4 regions of the Sporosarcina sp. FSL W7-1349 genome follow, and region 4 is predicted to be linked to each of the others. Evidence: riboswitches for the same ligand, from Rfam matches in the RefSeq annotation. Region 4 holds a riboswitch; each other region holds the start of a gene.
The links. A riboswitch is a leader RNA that binds a small molecule or an ion and turns the genes downstream of it on or off. The one in region 4 is predicted to bind S-adenosylmethionine.

Region 1 (3,112 bases), on a different contig from region 4:
TTTGCAAAACTGATTGGGTGGAATGAAGCTGAGGGCAATTGAAAAGATAAAGTTTGGCGCTTGGATTGAGGTATCAGGGTTCGGTGTAAGATAACAGCGCTTGGCACAAACTATCAGCAAGTGGATCTAAGTATCGGCTGTTGATGCAATGTATCAGCGTTTGAAATGAAGTATCAGTCATTGGAGCAAAATATCAGCATATGGCGCGGGTTATCAGCACTTGACTCAATACATCAAAGATTGATGAGAGTTATAGCGTGAGAGTACAGTATCAGCGCTTCGCAAAATCCAAAAGGAAGGCCGCCATTTTCGGGCGCCCTTCCTTTAATCATTCAATCATCCAATCACGCGCTCCGCCAACTCCCTGAGCGCATTCGCTTTATCCGTCTGTTCCCATGGCAATTCGATATCGGTACGTCCGAAATGTCCGTATGCCGCCGTTTGCTGATAAATTGGGCGGCGCAGGTCGAGCATTTTAATAATGCCGGCCGGACGCAGGTCGAACAACTCTCGTACCAAGTCCACTAATTTGCTCTCTTCAATTTTACCGGTGCCAAATGTATCAACATTGATCGAGACCGGTTTAGCCACTCCGATTGCGTAAGCCAGTTGTACTTCACAACGATCCGCCAAATCTGCCGCCACAATGTTTTTCGCTACATACCGTGCCGCATAGGAGGCAGAGCGGTCAACTTTCGTCGCGTCTTTCCCTGAAAACGCACCGCCGCCGTGCCGCGCATAGCCGCCGTATGTATCGACGATGATTTTTCGGCCTGTCAGACCCGCATCCCCTTGAGGGCCCCCGATGACAAATCTTCCGGATGGATTAATGAAATATTTTGTGTCTTCATCCAACAACTCTTCCGGAACGACCGCACCGATGACGACTTCTTTCATATCCCGGGTGATCTGCTCAATGGTCACTTCTGGATGATGCTGCGTCGAGATGACGATCGTGTCGATCCGTACCGGTTTATTCTCCTCATCGTATTCCACTGTCACTTGTGTTTTTCCGTCCGGACGCAAATAAGGGAGGATTTCCTCTTTGCGCACTTCGGACAGGCGACGTGACAATTTATGTGCCAAACTGATCGGCAAAGGCATTAATTCCGGTGTTTCATTACAAGCAAATCCGAACATGAGACCTTGGTCTCCTGCCCCAATTGCTTCTAACTCTTCGTCCGTCATCGTCCCTTCCCGTGCTTCCAATGCTTGGTCAACTCCTGCTGCAATTTCAGGAGATTGCTCATCGATGGAAGTGAGAACCGCCGATGTTTCCCAGTCGAATCCGAATTTCGCGCGTGTATATCCGATTCCCTTCACCGTTTCCCGTACCACTTTCGGAATATCCACATACGTAGTTGTCGTAATTTCACCTGTGACCAAGACTAGCCCGGTCGTGATTGTTGTTTCGCAAGCCACCCGTGCATTCGCATCTTCCTTTAAGATGGCGTCGAGGATAGCGTCCGAAATCTGATCGCACATTTTATCCGGATGGCCCTCGGTTACAGATTCTGACGTGAACAATTTACGGTTTGACATACAATTTCCTCCTATATCCTACGAGATTGATACGGTACTCATAAGTCCCATGTTAAGTTTGTCCAGAATGAAGTACAAACTTTAAGCCATTTCGAGCTTTAACACGAGGGATAAAGGGCAATCTAATAAAAAAAGCCCTTCACTCACGTAAAAACATGAGGAAAGGCATGATTTCGAAAAGCACCTTTCACTCTTATCGTTCAAGGAATTTTACCTTGGTCCAGGTTTGGCACCTTCTCGCAGACGATTATGTCTTTGCAGGTTGCCGGGTTTCATAGGGCCTGACCCCTCCACCAGCTCGGGATAAGAGTATCCGTTCATACCTATGCTACGAAATTTTTTCTTCCTTGTCAACAATGTATGGCAATTGTGTCTAATTCATTGAGGTTGCAAATTAGTGTAGATTATTATTGGTAATGTGTTATACTATTCGTGAATTGTGATGGACACCCAAAAATTTAGGGATTATATGCAAAGGACGGTACTTACATTATGATTTCAGCGAAAATTGGCGATGCACTAAAAAATCTTCTTGCAGGAGAAAATGTAAACATCCAGCTTTCGGTGCCACAACTGGTCGAAAAGGCGACTTCCCGTGGAGAGGCTCAGCTTACAGCAGACGGAGCCATCACTGCGCGGACAGGAAAATATACAGGACGTTCCCCGGAAGATAAGTATATCGTCGAGGAAGCGTCTTCCAAAGACAAAATTGACTGGGGCAAAGTGAACCGGCCGATTTCCTCCGAAATTTTCGATTCCTTATATACGAAAGTGCTGGATCACCTTTCCAAAAAGGATGAGCTTTTCGTTTTCAAAGGATTTGCAGGTGCAGATAAGGACTCTCGCTTGGCTATCCAAGTCGTCAACGAATATGCATGGCAGAACCTCTTCGTCCACCAATTGTTCATCCGTCCGACGGAAGAAGAATTGAAAACGCACGAAGCCCAGTTCACCATTCTGGCGGCTCCTTCATTCAAAGCAGATCCGGCTGTAGACGGTACTCATTCTGAGACTTTCATCATCGTTTCACTTGAAAAGCGCATTGTTTTGATCGGTGGTACGGAATATGCTGGGGAAATGAAAAAATCCATCTTCTCCATCATGAACTACCTTCTTCCTGAACAAGGTGTCCTTCCGATGCACTGCTCGGCGAACGTCGGCGAAGCAGGCGATGTTGCCCTATTCTTCGGCCTTTCCGGCACAGGGAAAACGACACTTTCAGCGGATGCTGACCGCAAGCTGATCGGTGACGATGAGCACGGTTGGTCCGATAATGGCGTCTTCAACATCGAAGGCGGATGCTATGCAAAATGCATCAACTTGTCCGAAGAAAAAGAGCCGGAAATCTTCGGTGCGATCAAATTCGGTTCAGTTCTGGAAAACGTCGTTATCGACGAAGATACACGCATTCCGGATTACGATGATAACTCGTTGACGGAAAACACGCGTGCAGCTTACCCGATTCAGAATATCGAGAATATTGTCATGCCGTCTGTCGCAGGCCACCCGAAAACCATCGTCTTCTTGACGGCGGATGCATTCGGCGTATTGCCTCCGATTTCAAAATTGA
Region 2 (3,112 bases), 460 kb from region 4:
GTTTGTTTTCATTCAACGTCCCGATGGCCTCCACCTCTTCTGCAGTGAGTTCAAAATCGAACACGTTCGCATTGTCGATGATCCGGCTTTGCTTCACTGACTTCGGAATGGTCACGACGCCGTTTTGCAAGTCCCAGCGCAGCATCACTTGTGGAACCGTTTTTCCGTATTTCTCGGCGATTTCGACCAACACCGGATTTTCCAGAAGCTGTCCTCGCATGAGAGGGGACCATGCTTCCATCTGAATTCCGTTCTCCTTGCAAAATGCCAGAAGTTCGACTTGTGTCAAGCATGGATGGTATTCGACCTGGTTGACCATCGGCATGATTTCCGCGTCTGCCATCAAGTCCTCCAGATGATGGATGTTGAAGTTGCAGACGCCAATTGCCCGTGCGCGCCCGTCTTTGTAGAGCTTTTCCAACGCTTTCCACGTCTCTTTGTATTTTCCAGCTTCCGGCCAATGGACCAAATAAAGATCGACGTACTCAAGTTCCAACCGTTTCAAACTATCGTCGAATGCCTCTAACGTAGCCTCGAAGCCTTGATCCGAGTTCCACACTTTTGTCGTTACGAAAATTTCCTCACGCGGAACACTCGATTCTTTGAGCGCTCGTCCGACCTCTTCTTCATTGCGATAAATCGCGGCCGTATCGATGCTGCGGTATCCTGCATCCAATGCCCATTTCACCGCGTCTACCACTTCTTCCCCCTTTGACTGGTAAACCCCCAAGCCCATCCACGGCATTTGGACGCCGTTGGACAAAGTAGTACAATCCTGCAAATGTTTAGCTACCATTCCTACCACTCCTACCCATATGTAATACGAACATATTATCACAGAGAACCAATTCGCTACAGAAGGTTGCTTCCCTAGAAAATAGCTCTTGCATTAAAAAGATTCTCATGATAGAGTTGGATAAATTAATCTTTTCACACAACTTCATATTTGTATTCTTATCCAGAGAGACGGAGGGATTGGCCCTACGATGTCTCGGCAACCAGCCTATTTCAGGTATGGTGCTAATTCCAATAGGCGAGCAGCCTTGAAGATAAGGAGATTGACTTCATACATACTGAGGGTCCTCTTCTTCGAAAAGGGCGCTCTTTTTTTATCTTATTCAGCGGGTATTCTCCCGCTGAATAGGGGAACTCAGACTTGGAACGCCGTGTCCTGCGGCAACGTCTGAGTAACCAACATCCTGTTGGCCCAAAGCCTCCGGCGGAATTCACGGATTTTGAAAGGACATCACATTGAGGGTGCCTTACTTTCCGCAAAGAACGCAGAAATTAAGGCAAATCGAACACTTCGCTGTTCGATTCGCAATTACGCCGAGGCGTAATTGATTTCATTTAGAAAAGGATGAACACGATGACTAAGAGAAGTTTGGCAACGACGTTAGTGCAACTGGGGAATCATAGCGATCCCAAAACAGGGGCGATCAATCCGCCGATTTATTTATCCACCGCTTATAAGCATGACGGCATTGGAAAATCGACTGGCTATGATTACACTCGGACCAAAAATCCAACTCGGTCGATTTTGGAAGACGGCATCGCGAAACTGGAAAACGGAGATTCGGGTTTCGCCTGTAGTTCAGGGATGGCGGCAATCCAACTTGTCCTTTCCCTATTCCGTTCGGGAGATGAACTCATCGTCCCGGAAGACATTTACGGAGGTACGTATCGTCTTTTAGACTACTATTCCGATGTGTATTCAATTCATACTACGTATACCGATTTTACTAATATTGAGGCAGTGGAGAAACTCATTTCCGAAAACACTCGGGCTTTATTCATCGAGACGCCGACAAACCCCCTTATGCAGGAAATCGATCTTGCAGCATATGCAAAACTGGCTAAACAGCACGGTCTGCTATTAATTGTCGATAATACCTTCTTGACGCCTTATTTCCAGCGTCCGATTGAAGACGGAGCGGATATCGTCCTCCATAGCGCGACGAAATATATCGGGGGACATAACGACGTCCTCGCCGGTCTCGTCGTGGCGAAAGGCGAAGAACTCTGCGAACGTCTAGGCAAAAACCATAATGCCATCGGGGCGGTGCTCTCCCCTTCCGATTCCTGGCTCATTATCCGTGGCCTCAAAACGCTTCATTTACGAATGAAACAACATGATGCCAACGCGAAGGCGATTGTCGAATATTTGAAGAGCGAACCGAAAGTGACCGACGTCCTCTATGCCGGACGAGGCGGCATGCTGTCGTTCCGTTTAAAAGAGAGCGCATGGGTCGGAACATTCCTGGAAAATCTTCAACTTATTACATTTGCGGAAAGCTTGGGTGGAGTGGAAAGCTTCATCACCTATCCAACGACGCAAACCCATGCCGATATTCCAGTAGAAGAACGGATGCGGCGCGGTGTCTGTGATCGGCTGTTGCGTTTTTCCGTCGGTGTGGAAGAGGCGGAAGATTTGATTGACGACTTGAAGCAAGTATTCGCGAAATTGGAAAGCGGGGTACCCCAACAATGAGCAACCAGCGATTGGAAACGAAATTCATCCACGCATCCACGAGCGGCAACTTTGAACAGAAAACGGGAGCCGTGAATGTACCGATTTATCTATCCTCCACTTTTCATCAGGAAAATTTCGATTCATTCGGCCCGTATGATTATAGCCGTTCGGGCAATCCGACGAGGGATGCGCTGGAAAAGACCATCGCCGAGTTGGAAGGCGGCGCAAGAGGACTGGCATTCGCATCCGGGATTGCAGCCATCTCGTCCGCCTTCATGCTGCTGAAATCTGGGGACCATATTGTGGTGACGGAAGATGTCTATGGCGGGACGTTCCGTTTCATCACGCAAGTATTAACGAAATTCGGCATTGAGCACACATTTGTCGACTTGGCGGATTTGGAAGCGACAGCCCAAGCGATCCGCCCGAATACGAAAGTGATTTACATGGAAACGCCATCGAACCCGCGTCTTGGGATTACGGATATCGCCGCTATCGTTGAGCTGGCTAAAGCGAACGGCTGCCTGACGTTCCTGGATAATACGTTCATGACGCCGCTCTACCAACGTCCGATTGAACTCGGTGTAGATATTGTACTGCATAGCGCAACGAAATTTTTGTCCGGCCATAGCGATATCA
Region 3 (3,112 bases), on a different contig from region 4:
CTGCAACTGTTCCTCTTCCGCGACGACCTGCAAATCATCCGCCGTAATCGAGAGTACTACATAACCGGTTTTCTCCGCGAACTGATCCGCCATCCGCTTGACAAATTTTGGCGATCCCTCATTCTCCTCGTCATACACAAGCAGCATCCCATCTGAATTCCTCAAGAAAAACTTATCTTTCTCAATGAATTGCCACGGCGCTTCATATGGTTTATTGGTGAGTGGTTTATAAAAATCGGCTTGGGCGACGATGGAATGATATTTCTCCTGTTTCGTCTCGTTCCAGTTCTTCTCTTGCTCCAAAAAAGGCGGCATGACGGCGAGATGCAAATCGGGGTATTCCTCTTGCAAATCCAGAACGACCTCCGCCGCCCATGTCTCGACGCCCAATTGTCCGCTGATGAGCACCCATTCCAGTCCCTCATCCAATAAAGAAGTCAGCCGTTTCTCAATCGCTTTCTTCACAAAGCGGATGCCGGGGTGTTTTTCATCGAAAATACCGAGTTCATGTTGTTTATAGCCTGTTATGACTAGCCGTTTCAATGGCAGCCTCCTCTTATTACCTATTTTCTTATATTTCATCAAAAGGTAGTGATATTTGGAAACAATTTTATCCCCGTTTTAACCCCAATCCTCTTGTAAATACAAAAAAACACCGCCCAATTTGGACGGCGCTTGCTTATAAACATTGATATAATAAGCTTTAGAAAAGCCGCCTTTGCCGTATCGTTAATCATGAAAGTTTTAAACCACCACTCCTCAAAGTGGGTGTTCGCAAGAACGTTCCTGTTTGTCCCGATTGCCTAAGAAATCGGGCCTGCCATTCCAGTTCTTATATAAAACTCCCTTTTACAGCTTAAAGGTTAAAACTTAATGTGTATACGAACAATGCAGCTTGTATATTGATTATATACGAGCAGTGGATTGTTTTCAATAGAAAATAATTCCACGATTATTGATTCTGTGCAATTTCGTCCAGAAGAATCTGGGCGCCTTTCGGACTCAAGTACATGCCGTTGGAATACATCTTGTTTTCCGGAGTCACTTCACCTGTTACAGCACAGGCTTCACTGATTGTGTATTTGCGTAATAGGATCATATCCTCATCCACAAAAATCTCCATCGGAGTCCCTGTACCTAGTTGCAACGTATTTCGTAATTCTTTTGGAATGACGATGCGGCCCAACTGGTCTACCTTTCTCACAATACCTAAACTTCGCATATAGTTGAATTCTCCTTTACTTCTATTTTTTATATAACTTATCTTCATTGTACTGGAAAATAAAAAAAACGCCAGAAATAAGAAAAAGTCCTATAACAGAAATTATCGGGTATCAAGCAGAAGATTCTAAACTCAGAGAAAAGGACGTTTACTTTCCAGTTTTTAATAGTATAATTAAGGATAGCCTAAACAATACAATCAAATATTCTTATCAAGAGAAGCTGAGGGACCTGGCCCGATGACGCTTCAGCAACCTCCACTCCGTGAGAAAGGTGCTACTTCCATCAAGATTGAATTCTTGAGAGATAAGAACAGAGCGAATGACAAAACCCTCTTTTCTTATCATATAGAAAAGAGGGTTTTCTGTATTTGATTTTAACTAATGTCAGCTGGCTGATTTCAGTTAAGGGCCTCCGGCGTATGTCAAAGATTTTGAAATGAGTTAAGGTTGGCAACTAAAGGACTCGACGTCCAGTTTCTAAATTGCCGTAAAGAACGCAGAAATGAAGGCCAATCAAAATTTGGACGTATTTACACCGAGGCGTAATTGAGTAGATATTATGAAAAGGGAGAGATGGGTTATGCCGATTAATATTCCGAAACACTTGCCGGCAGGCGAATTACTGAAAGAAGAAAAAATCTTTGTCATGGACGAGGACCGGGCCGTTTCACAAGATATTCGTCCGTTGAATATTATAATCTTGAACTTGATGCCGGAAAAGGAGAAGACCGAATTACAGCTCCTACGGCTGTTGGGAAATACGCCGTTGCAGGTGAATATTACGTTCATGACGATGGCTACACATGAATCGAAGAATACGAGCAAATTCCATTTAGACGCCTTCTATCAAACATTCGATGAAGTAAAAAACCGCCGTTTTGACGGAATGATCATCACGGGTGCCCCTATCGAACATTTGGAATTCGAAGATGTGAATTATTGGGAAGAATTGAAAACGATCATGGACTGGTCGAAGGACAATGTCACTTCCGTGCTCCATATCTGTTGGGGGGCCCAAGCCGCGTTATACCATCATTACGGCATTAATAAGCATGAGCTTCCTCATAAGTGCTCCGGGGTCTACGATCATACGTTGACCGATCCTACGATCAATCTGGCCCGCGGATTCAATGATGAATTCAAAGCACCGCATTCCCGTTATACGGAAGTGGCTCTGGAAGATATCGAAAACGATCCACGTTTAATCCTATTGGCCAAATCGGACGATGCAGGAGCCTTTATTATCATTTCCAAAGATGAAAAGCATATTATGATTACCGGCCACCTGGAATACGACGCCACGACGTTGGCTGAAGAGTACGAGCGTGATTTGCAAAAAGGCATCGATATTGCACTGCCTGAAAACTATTTCCCGAACGACGATGTGAATGCAAGCCCGGTCAACTCCTGGCGCTCCCATACACATCTTTTGTTTTCCAATTGGCTGAACTACTATGTTTACCAACAAACCCCTTACGAATGGAATTAAGGGCTGTCCCTCGCCGATCTGTCGATTGGCGAGGCGTTTTTTCATTTACTTAAGAACTTTTGAATCGCCTGTTGAGCGAGTTTCGTCTTTTCCATGTCTTCCATCGGTGGATTATAAAGACCTGCCCGTACGTTCAAATAATACCGGTGCATCGGATTGGATTCGGATAATGCGCGGGATCCGACAATGCGCATCGCCTTGTCCACGACTTGGATCGCTGCGTTGGTGACGGCCACTTTCGTAACACTGAGCGCCTCGTCGAAATGGGAACGGTCCTTTGCCTGTTCATAGCGCTCAATCGTACCGTAAAGAAGATGGCGTGCCGTTGCCAGTTCCAGCTCCATTTCGCCGATTAGCTGCTTGATGTTCGGTGCTTCGGCAATCGGCTTGCCTAAGGACG
Region 4 (3,112 bases):
CTTCATTCAACTGCTTGATCAGTTGTGTTAATTCCATACTGTTGACGTCGTAGACATTGGTTGCACCCGGGAAGTCGCCCACTTTCGTCGGGTCTCCCGTAACGGCTAGAATATCTTGGATATCGAGCGCATCCAGCCCCATCAAATGTGATTGTAAGCCGATCAGGTTACGGTCACGGCATGTAATATGGATGAGCGGCCGGATGTTGTACTGTTGTTTCAAGATTGCGCCCATTGCAACATTGCTGATCCGCGGCGAGGCGAGCGAGTTATCGGCCATTGTGATGGCATCGACACCTGCTTCGTTCAGCAAGTTGGCACCTTCGACGAATTTTTCAATTTCTAGTGTCCGCGGCGTGTCGAGTTCGACGATGACAGACCGCTCCCGCTTCACTTTTTCGTGGATCGGTTCGTTGACAGCCGGTTTTGCTTCCCGGATGACGACCGGTTTCTGCTGTTTCACTTCTTTCGCCACGACTGGCGCCAGTCCGGCGAGCTGTTTTTTCGCCGCTTCAATATGCTTCGGTGTCGTACCGCAGCAGCCGCCGATCAAACGGACCCCTTCATTGCGAAGGGACAGGGCGGCCCGGCCGAAATAATCCGCTTCGGATACATAGACGATCCGGCCATCTTCTACGTCAAGAAGGCTCGCATTCGGGTAGGCGGATAAAAATGCCTTCTCCGGCAAAGTGACTTCTTCAAATGCTTGGTTTGTATGGAACGGGCCGAGACGACAGTTGACGCCGACTACATCCGCACCGAGCGCCTCCAATCGATGAAGTGCTTCATTCAAGGAAAGACCGTTTTGCAACACGCCCGGTTCATCCATCGATACTTGGGCGATGATCGGGGTGTCGGTCATAGTGCGAAGCAACTGGACGACAGCGGATAATTCCTCAAAATCGTAATATGTTTCGAGCAAAATTCCATCTGGATCTCCCATCAGCAAATGTTGCGCCTGTTGCTGGACGATCGACTGGATTTCTTGCAAGGTAGCATCGCTTTTCCGGATGCCGCGAATGCCCCCAATCGTACCGAGCACAAACTGTCCGCCGGGAGCCGCCGCTTTCTTCGCAATCTGGATGGCTGCCTCATTGAACTCTTTCACCCGGTCTTCCATGCCATAGCGTGCCAGTTTCAGAGCGTTCGCGCTGTAAGTGTTCGTCTGAATGACGTCTGCTCCCGCCTGGATATAATCTTGGTGGATCTTTTCAATAATTTCAGGCTTTTCAACATTCAATTCTTCATAGCAAAAGTCGATTCCATACGAATAAAGTAGAGTCCCGATGGCACCATCAGCGGTCAGCACATCGGTTTTCAATTTATCTAGCAATGACATGGATTTTGTTCTCCCTTTCTTAATTAAAGTAAAAAAAGCCTTCATTCAGAAAGAAGGCTTTAGACGTGTATATTCACTCCTTCTTATCTTCCAGGCGATTGAGGCCTGCTGGAGGTAGCACCTTGCCGCCCGGCTGGTTGCTGAAGCTTCCCCGGGCCAGTTCCCTCAGCTTCTCTTGATAAGAATCATTATTTTATTTGAATTGTTGAAAACATCGTATCGTTAAAAAGCCCTGACGTCAAGTCTTTTCTGAAAATCCCGAGTAATGTATCGGATTAGGAGGAGTAGGGTCTGTTTTACCAAAAGCGAATTCTGTTCCAGGAGTGTGGTATTATAGAAAGCATCAGAACAAAGCAAGCAGAGGGTGAAATGATTGAGAGCTTTGAAATTTATCATCCCGATTATGTTCGTTGTCGGCGGGTTCAGCTGGATGATGTTGAGTAAAAATTATCAGGAAGTCCCGCCGACATCTCGTGTATTCATTACCATTGGAGCAATGATCGTGAGCGGGGGCATTTCGTTTTTCCTTTTCCCGAAAAATGAAGGAGGAAAAAACTGACGGGTGGCGATAAGCCATCCGTTTTTTTTTTTTTGTCAGGAAATTATTAAATCTTGGCTCGGGGCTAGCTTTCTAATCAGGCATGTTTACGATCAGGCCACTTTTAAGACACTCTATGTGTTAACTATATTTAATATTACATTGACACAAAATGAGTTATATTTTATTCTGATAAAGATAACTGAACGCGGGGGGGTGTGGGAAGTGGGGACAGCAACAGTGAAGTCGAAAAGTGGCATAAGTGCCTTGACGCTTGTGTATAGTGGGATGTTTGCCGCACTGATGATGATCGGTGCCAATATTACGTCGTTTGTACCGTTTCTTGTTATCGGTGGAGTGCCGATCACTTTGCAGACGTTCTTTGCGATTCTCGCCGGGCTTCTACTTGGAAGTCGGATTGGCGCAATTGCGATGACGGTCTATATGTGTATCGGACTCGCAGGGGCACCGGTATTTTCGAAATTCCAAGGCGGATTCGGGTTTATCTTAAATCCGACATTTGGATTTGTCGTGTCCTTCATCTTAACAGCGTATGTAGCAGGGGAAATCGTAGAGAAAAACGGGAAATTGCAAAGGTACATCGTAGCTGCTCTTGCCGCGATGGTGGTCAACTACGTCCTAGGCACGAACTGGTTGTATTTTGCGTATAAGTTCTGGGCAGCGGCCCCAGATGCGTTTACGTATAAAGTAGCTTGGATTTGGATGATGCCGCCGCTGCCAAAAGACATCTTGCTTGCGGTTTTGGCTGGGATTTTCGGTCATCGCATGTATAAGATATTGAAAGTGAGGCATGGATAAATGAGGGATTATAACAAGTTGGCCGAACAAGTGCTGAAGGGCTACCAATTGACGGACGAAGAGGCGCTGGCCATCCTAGACAGTCCAGATGAGGATTTATTGCCGCTTCTGCACGGAGCGTACCAAATTCGCAAACATCACTTCGGGAATAAAGTGAAGCTGAACATGATCATCAATACGAAATCCGGTCTCTGCCCGGAAAACTGCGGCTATTGTGCGCAGTCCATCGTGTCCAAGGCACCTGTTGAGAAATACGCCATGATGAAACAGGAAGAGATCGTGGCGGGCGCCGAGCGCGCAGCTGCAGTCAACGCGGGCACATACTGCATCGTGGCGAGCGGACGCGGGCCGGTTAACAGCGAATTGGAAATTGTCATTGATTCCGTAAAGGAAATCAAGTCAAGACATCAAGACAT

Region 1: it holds a riboswitch for S-adenosylmethionine, as region 4 does, so the genes downstream of both, metK (methionine adenosyltransferase) here and MKY41_RS17045 (bifunctional homocysteine S-methyltransferase/methylenetetrahydrofolate reductase) in region 4, are expected to answer to the same signal.
Region 2: it holds a riboswitch for S-adenosylmethionine, as region 4 does, so the genes downstream of both, MKY41_RS14715 (methionine biosynthesis PLP-dependent protein) here and MKY41_RS17045 (bifunctional homocysteine S-methyltransferase/methylenetetrahydrofolate reductase) in region 4, are expected to answer to the same signal.
Region 3: it holds a riboswitch for S-adenosylmethionine, as region 4 does, so the genes downstream of both, metA (homoserine O-acetyltransferase MetA) here and MKY41_RS17045 (bifunctional homocysteine S-methyltransferase/methylenetetrahydrofolate reductase) in region 4, are expected to answer to the same signal.

The regions. Positions count from the first base shown of each region.
Region 1 covers NZ_JBBOOK010000003.1:306,119-309,230, reverse strand. The annotation lists gene MKY41_RS20105 (gamma carbonic anhydrase) at 1-13, shown strand, start outside; gene metK (methionine adenosyltransferase) at 337-1,542, opposite strand; SAM riboswitch class I at 1,733-1,852, opposite strand; gene pckA (phosphoenolpyruvate carboxykinase (ATP)) at 2,035-3,112, shown strand, end outside.
Region 2 covers NZ_JBBOOK010000002.1:161,106-164,217, forward strand. The annotation lists gene MKY41_RS14710 (aldo/keto reductase) at 1-796, opposite strand, end outside; SAM riboswitch class I at 952-1,056, shown strand; gene MKY41_RS14715 (methionine biosynthesis PLP-dependent protein) at 1,370-2,491, shown strand; gene metC (cystathionine beta-lyase) at 2,488-3,112, shown strand, end outside.
Region 3 covers NZ_JBBOOK010000001.1:15,649-18,760, forward strand. The annotation lists gene MKY41_RS00095 (DUF1273 domain-containing protein) at 1-582, opposite strand, end outside; RNA gene ssrS (6S RNA) at 706-900, opposite strand; gene MKY41_RS00105 (AbrB/MazE/SpoVT family DNA-binding domain-containing protein) at 953-1,222, opposite strand; SAM riboswitch class I at 1,428-1,534, shown strand; gene metA (homoserine O-acetyltransferase MetA) at 1,804-2,712, shown strand; gene MKY41_RS00115 (acyl-CoA dehydrogenase family protein) at 2,754-3,112, opposite strand, start outside.
Region 4 covers NZ_JBBOOK010000002.1:618,600-621,711, reverse strand. The annotation lists gene MKY41_RS17045 (bifunctional homocysteine S-methyltransferase/methylenetetrahydrofolate reductase) at 1-1,339, opposite strand, end outside; SAM riboswitch class I at 1,420-1,524, opposite strand; gene MKY41_RS17040 (histidine kinase) at 1,713-1,898, shown strand; gene MKY41_RS17035 (biotin transporter BioY) at 2,103-2,696, shown strand; gene bioB (biotin synthase BioB) at 2,697-3,112, shown strand, end outside.